Linked DNA regions of Alkalihalobacterium alkalinitrilicum. The protein of the gene in region 2 binds, or shares a complex with, the protein of the main gene of each other region. Links are inferred from orthologs where the notes say so. Each region holds a gene or a part of one and is shown on either strand. Other genes may lie near its edges.

Region 1 (3,319 bases), 710 kb from region 2 along the record:
AGTCACCATGATATCCATTATATTGAGCCCCAATGTCAATACTAATGATGTCTCCCGCCTTGAGAACACGTTTCCCTGGTATACCGTGCACCAATTCTTCATTTACTGAAGCACAGATACTACCCGTAAATCCATTGTAGCCTTTAAAGGATGGTACCGCATCATATGAACGAATCAATTTATCAGCAATGTTATCTAATTCCTTGGTAGTAATACCAGGTTGGATATGCTTTTTCAGCTCCTGATGTGTGAGGGCAACGATCTTACCCGCCTCGCGCATTATCGCGATTTCACGTTCAGTCTTACAAATAATCATGCATTTATTCCTTTCAGAAGTTGGTCAATGTCCGAAAACACTTTCCCAATCTCTTGTAAACCATTGATATCACAAAGTACACCTTTCTTAGAGTAGAAATCAAGAAGTGGTTTACTTTGTGCAATATTTACTTCTAGACGTTTCTTTACAGTTTCTGGTTTATCATCATCTCTTTGAATCAATTGGCTACCGTCAACGTCACAGATCCCTTCAACCTTTGGAGGATTGAAAATAACATGATATGTTCTCCCTGATGTCGGTGAAACTCTTCTTCCCGTTAGTCGATCCATAAGGATGTCTTCTGGAACATCAATATTAATAACAAAATCAATTTTTTTCTCAAGTGATGCAAGCATTTCATCTAAAGCATCTGCTTGAGCAACAGTACGAGGAAATCCATCTAATAAAAATCCTTTTTCACAATCGGACTGACTTAATCTATCTCGAACAATCCCAATTGTTACTTCATCAGGTACAAGTTCACCTGCGTCCATAAACGATTTTGCTTTCATACCTAGCTCAGTTTCATTCTTAATTGCTGCACGGAACATATCCCCTGTAGAGATGTGTGGAATTCCATAGTTCTCAACAATTCTTTCTGCCTGAGTACCTTTACCAGCACCCGGAAGCCCCATTAATATTAAATTCATTTTTTCCCCTCCATTACCGAATTGAAAACTATAACACTAAGGGAAAATGTTTTCCCTTAGCCTTCTAGTTACTTAATGAATCCTTTGTAATGACGTTTAATTAACTGACTCTCAATTTGTTTCATCGTATCTAATGCTACACCAACGACAATTAATAATCCAGTTCCGCCAATTTGTATCGCAGGAGGTAACCCCATAATTGTAGTAAAGAAAACTGGAATAATTGAGACAACCGCTAAGAACAATGCTCCAACCAATGTTAGTCGATAAAGAATACGTGTTATGTATTCCTGAGTCGTCTTACCTGGTCGAATACCAGGGATATATCCACCTTGCTTCTTTAGATTGTCAGCTAACTGCTCAGGATTGACTTGGATAAACGTATAAAAATAGGTAAATCCAATAATGAGCAGTGCATACAATACCATTCCGATCGGCTGAGTATAATCAAATATTAGCGTTACCCAGTAAGCAATCGCATTATCCGTTCCAAAAAACCCAGCTACTGTCGGTGGAAAAATAAATAAAGATAAAGCAAAGATGACAGGGATTACCCCAGCTGCATTCACCTTAAGCGGTAGATGCGTTGATTGTCCTCCAACAGGACTTCTTCCAACAAGACGCTTTGCATATTGAACTGGAACTTTACGTAAAGCTTGTTGGACGTAGATAACTCCAACAATTATAGCAAGGATAGCAAGGAGTAATAGTAATACTGTTACAATACTTAGAAACAGTTGCTCACCAGCAGTTTCAATTTGGGTAGCATAAATTTGGTTCACCCCGTTTGGAATACCAGCAGCAATACCAGCAAAGATGATAATCGAAATTCCGTTTCCGACACCTTTTGCCGTAATTTGCTCTCCAAGCCACATTAAAAATGCCGTTCCAGCCGTAAGTACTAGTGCAATAAACAGATAGGTAGGAACAGTTGGGTTAGGGATTAATCCTGGAAAAATGGTATTAAATCCAATAGACATCCCTAGTGCTTGAATAAAACCTAACACAATTGTTCCATAACGAGTGATTTGTGCCAATTTCCGACGACCTGCTTCACCCTGTTTTGCCCACTCTGCAAACTTAGGCACTACATCCATTTGAAGTAACTGCACTACAATGGATGCTGTGATATACGGCATAATTCCCATTGCAAAAATCGAAAAGTTACCTAGTGCTCCACCACCGAATGTATTCAGAAAACCAAAAGCATTCGCTTGATCATAGAAGTTTAAAACATCTTTGTTTGAACCAGGCACTGGAATAAATGTACCAATTCGAAACACAATGAGCATTAATAAAGTGAATATAACTTTTCGCCTTAAGTCACCAACTCGCATAATGTTGGAGATCGTCCGGAACATTAAATCACCTCAGTTTTTCCGCCAGCAGCTTCGATTGCTTCTATAGCCGTAGCAGAAAACTTGTTGGCTTTCACTGTCAGTTGCTTATCAAGCTTGCCGTTACCAAGAATTTTAATACCATCCTTTACGTTCTTAACTACACCCGTTTCGATTAATAGTTCAGGTGTTACTTCTGTACCTGCATCAAAACGATTTAATGTGTCAAGGTTTACAATGGCAAACTCTTTGCGAGTAGGATTTGTAAATCCTCGTTTTGGTAAACGTCGGAAAATTGGGTTTTGTCCACCTTCAAAACCTGGACGAACACCACCACCAGAGCGTGAATTTTGACCTTTATGTCCACGACCAGCTGTTTTTCCGTTACCAGAACCGATACCACGACCTACGCGGTTACGGACTTTGCGAGAACCTTCTGCAGGTTTCAACTCGTGAAGTTTCATGTTGCCACCTCCTCTTAAATAAGTTTCAATTACGCATCTATTTCTTTCACTGTTAGTAAGTGAGATACTTTGTTAATCATACCACGAATAGCAGCGTTATCTTGTTGTACTACAGTTTGATGCATCTTGCGTAAGCCTAAAGTTTTTACAGTAATACGTTGGTCCTCAGGACGTCCGATAATGCTTCTAGTGAGGGTAATCTCTAACTTTTTAGCCATGTTTTTTCCCTCCTTATCCTAGCAGTTCTTCTACTGATTTACCACGTAATTTCGCAACCTCTTCAGCGCGCTTAAGTTCTTTAAGTCCTTCAATTGTTGCACGAACCATATTAATAGGATTATTTGATCCTAATGATTTTGATAAGATATCGCCTACACCAGCAAGCTCTAGTACTGCACGTACTGGTCCACCAGCAATAACTCCTGTACCTTCAGATGCTGGCTTTAGTAATACACGTCCTGCACCGAAGTGGCCTAAGATCTCATGTGGAATTGTTGTACCAACAACAGGTACTTCAATTAAGTTCTTCTTTGCATCTTCAATTGCTTTACG
Region 2 (3,127 bases):
CACTCCTTTCTTTTATTCTTACGATTCAGTCCAGTTTAATTTATTTAAAAACTGTAGGATATCTTCGTGCAATTGTTCCTTTTCCTTGTCTAGCGTAATAACGTGTGTCGAGTTTTCATACCATTTAATTGCTTTCTTATCACTTTCAACGTGCTCATATATAATATTTGCACTATTAGTATCAATCATTTCATCATGACGAGCTTGTACGACCATAACTGGGGCATATATATAGTCTAACTGCTCTCGTACATCATTAATGAGTTGCTGCAAAGCTTTTAATGTTTGCATCGGGGTTTGCTTAAACTCCCTCATCTCTTGCTCAATTTGTTCTTCACTCTTTTGTTCACGACGCTTGTACTCTTTCGCATATTCAAGTACGCCTTCATACATCGCGACTTCCGTTTTTGGATTCATCGGGGCACACATTGGCACGACACCCTTTACCGGTAAAGTGTAGCCGACTTTTAACGAAAATACACCTCCGAGCGAAAGTCCACATACCGCAATTTTTTCATGACCCCGTTCTTTTAGGAAATTGTAGCCTGCTTCAACATCCTGCCACCAATCTTCAGGGCCTGTATGGACGAGCTCTTCGGGAGGGACCCCATGTCCTTTATATAAAGGAGCATGACACGTGTATCCCTGTTCTTGCAAATACCTCCCTAACATTCTCACATCCGCCGTATTCCCTGTAAAACCGTGGAGCAACAATACCGCTCGCTTTCCACCTTCAAATGTAAATGGTTTTGGAGCAACTATTTTCATACGTTCGTACCTACCTTTTCATTTCACAGACCTCAATCTATTCTTTAGTTTCACCTGAAGTTGCGTTCTCTATTAAAAGTGAAGGGAAAAATTCGTAGCCGAATCTTCCCAAATTCATACATTCATTTTCACCGTGACATAAAGTGAAACTTCAATCAGTGGGGGTTTTCTTTCATCCCCCACTGATTGTTAGTTGGGGCCCACACGAGGTGGGTCACACAGACGTTGCCACAGGACGTGGCGAACTTAGTCTGTGTTCACTACTTGTTACTGGCGCTTATCTCCCACTTAGCCTTTCTTGTTGCCCTCAAAGCCTTGAAGTGGGAGTCTTAGCGCCAGTTAAACGGGATAAATACTACTTTCGAATAAAGAATAGTATTGCAGTATACACGATTAATAATCGCCAAAAATGATCATCCTCTAAAATGACTTTTTTAAAGCGTATTATGGCAAAACCAAAACATTTCTAGATTGGTCTATTTTTCCAGTTTAAAATTTTATAATAAAAACCCGACAAAGTTGCCGAGTTTTCTCAACGAATTGAAAAGTACGATCTCGCACTGTAAACAGTGAAAATCGTAGTCCTTTCTTATACTTTATACTTGATTGAATGGTTCCCTTCTTAAAGTATAAAGAAAAGCAGTGAAGATTGCTTCAGCTGCTTTTGGATTATTACATAAAGTATGCTACCGCAATAGTTAAAACAAAAAACAATACTGCAAGGACGACTGTTGCACGTGCAAGAACTGCATCGATACCGCGAGCTTTTTGTTTCCCTAATAGTTGTTCTGCACCACCAGAAATTGCTCCAGAAAGACCTGCACTCTTACCCGCTTGCAATAAAACAACAGCAATTAGGGCGATTGAAACAATAATTAATAAGACGAACATTAACATTTGCACTGAATGATCCACCTCCAAGCACAGTATGCGCTTATACTAATTTATCATAAAAGCAATACTTGTGGCAACTACTTCTCAATAGCATTATACCCACATTTATTTAATGAACAATTAAATTTGTCGATATGTCGATAGTTACCCTCATTATATTTCACTACTACCTAGTCACCCATGGTTACTTCATAGTGACCGCTTTGGCTTTTTCTCTTCGTGGTCGGTCACCATGACGCTTTCATAGTTACCGCTTTGGCTTTTTCTCTTTGGGTTCGGTCACTATGACGCTTTCTTAGTTACCGCTTTGGCTTTTTATCTTTGGGTTTGGTCACTATAACGCTCTCATAGTTACCGCTTTGACTTTTCCTCTTCGTGTTCGGTCACCATGATGCTTTCATAGTTACCGCTTTGGCTTTTTCTCTTTGGGTTCGGTCACTATGACGCTTTCATAGTTACCGCTTTGGCTTTTTTTCTTCGGGTTCGGTCACTATGACGCTTTCATAGTTACCGCTTTGGCTTTTTCTCTTTGGGTTCGGTCACTATGACGCTTTCTTAGTGACTGCTATTGCTTTTTTTCTTCGTGTTCGGTCACCATGATGCTTTCATAGTTACCGCTTTTGCTTTTTTTCTTCGGGTTCGGTCACTATGACGCTTTCTTAGTTACCGCTTTGACCTTTTCTCTTTGGGTTCGGTCACTATAACGCTCTCATAGTGACCGCTTTTGCTTTTTTAATCTTAAATTGATGAACAAACTTAGCTCCTTTTCTTATCCATGTAAAAAGAGGCTGAATTCAAAGTCTCAGCCTCTTTAATAAATTCATTATTTATTTAAGTTATAAAATGCTTTTTTCCCACCATATTTAGCAACGTTTGCTAAATCATCTTCAATGCGAAGAAGTTGATTGTACTTGGCCACACGGTCAGTACGGGAAGGAGCACCTGTTTTAATTTGTCCAGCATTCGTTGCTACGGCAATATCAGCGATCGTGCTGTCTTCTGTTTCACCCGAACGGTGAGAGATTACCGCTGTGTAGCCTGCACGTTTTGCCATTTCAATTGCATCAAACGTTTCCGTTAATGTACCGATTTGGTTTACTTTGATAAGGATCGAGTTACCTACACCTTTTTCGATTCCTTCAGAAAGCTTTTCAGTATTGGTAACGAATAAATCGTCACCCACTAACTGAACTTTTTCTCCAAGTGTATCCGTAAGTTTCTTCCATCCATCCCAATCGTTTTCATCTAAACCGTCTTCGATAGAGATGATTGGGTATTTACCAACAAGGTCGCTATAGAAATCGATCATTTCTTCAGATGTTTTTACAACACCTTCACCATCAAGGTGATATTTGCCGTCTCTATATAACTCTGAAGCAGCAACGTCAAGCGCTAGAACGACTTCTTCACCTGGCTTATAACCCGCTTTTTCGATCGCTTCAAGGATGGTTTGTAGAGCTTCTTC

Evidence for each region.
Region 1: the proteins of secG (region 2) and secY are in contact, whole or in part, in a crystal structure (PDB 5AWW), measured with the Thermus thermophilus proteins. The link is inferred for Alkalihalobacterium alkalinitrilicum from one-to-one orthologs. Residues at the interface, in WP_223903268.1 of Thermus thermophilus: Tyr5, Ile9, Tyr12, Leu13, Ala16, Leu19, Val20, Val23, Leu24, Gln26, Glu27, Pro28, Gln30, Gly31, Ala32, Asp34, Leu35, Met36, Gly37, Gly38, Ser39, Ala40, Asp41, Leu42, Phe43, Ala45, Arg46, Val48, Tyr53, Thr56; in WP_096411648.1 of Thermus thermophilus: Leu14, Gln16, Arg17, Phe20, Ile34, Pro35, Pro37, Ile72, Arg108, Arg109, Asn112, Gln113, Arg116, Ile117, Ile120, Pro145, Gly146, Trp147, Phe152, Phe155, Val156, Val159, Thr160, Val162, Ala163, Gly164, Ala166, Leu167, Trp170, Glu173.

What each region holds. Positions count from the first base shown.
Region 1 is NZ_KV917368.1:3,589,755-3,593,073, forward strand. What follows is about bases 182-3,169. They hold secY (preprotein translocase subunit SecY), read right to left. Parts: upstream 2,328-3,169; coding sequence 1,035-2,327; downstream 182-1,034. Other genes in these bases: map (type I methionyl aminopeptidase), read right to left, coding at 182-316; BK574_RS17395 (adenylate kinase), read right to left, coding at 313-966; rplO (50S ribosomal protein L15), read right to left, coding at 2,327-2,767; rpmD (50S ribosomal protein L30), read right to left, coding at 2,797-2,985; rpsE (30S ribosomal protein S5), read right to left, coding at 2,999-3,169. Also shown: more of map, read right to left, coding at 1-181; more of rpsE, read right to left, coding at 3,170-3,319. UniProt on the Bacillus subtilis protein: The central subunit of the protein translocation channel SecYEG. Consists of two halves formed by TMs 1-5 and 6-10.
Region 2 is NZ_KV917368.1:4,297,808-4,300,934, reverse strand. What follows is about bases 54-2,849. They hold secG (preprotein translocase subunit SecG), read right to left. Parts: upstream 1,666-2,849; coding sequence 1,441-1,665; downstream 54-1,440. Other genes in these bases: eno (phosphopyruvate hydratase), read right to left, coding at 2,486-2,849; BK574_RS20815 (alpha/beta hydrolase), read right to left, coding at 54-768. Also shown: more of BK574_RS20815, read right to left, coding at 19-53; more of eno, read right to left, coding at 2,850-3,127. UniProt on the Bacillus subtilis protein: Involved in protein export. Participates in an early event of protein translocation.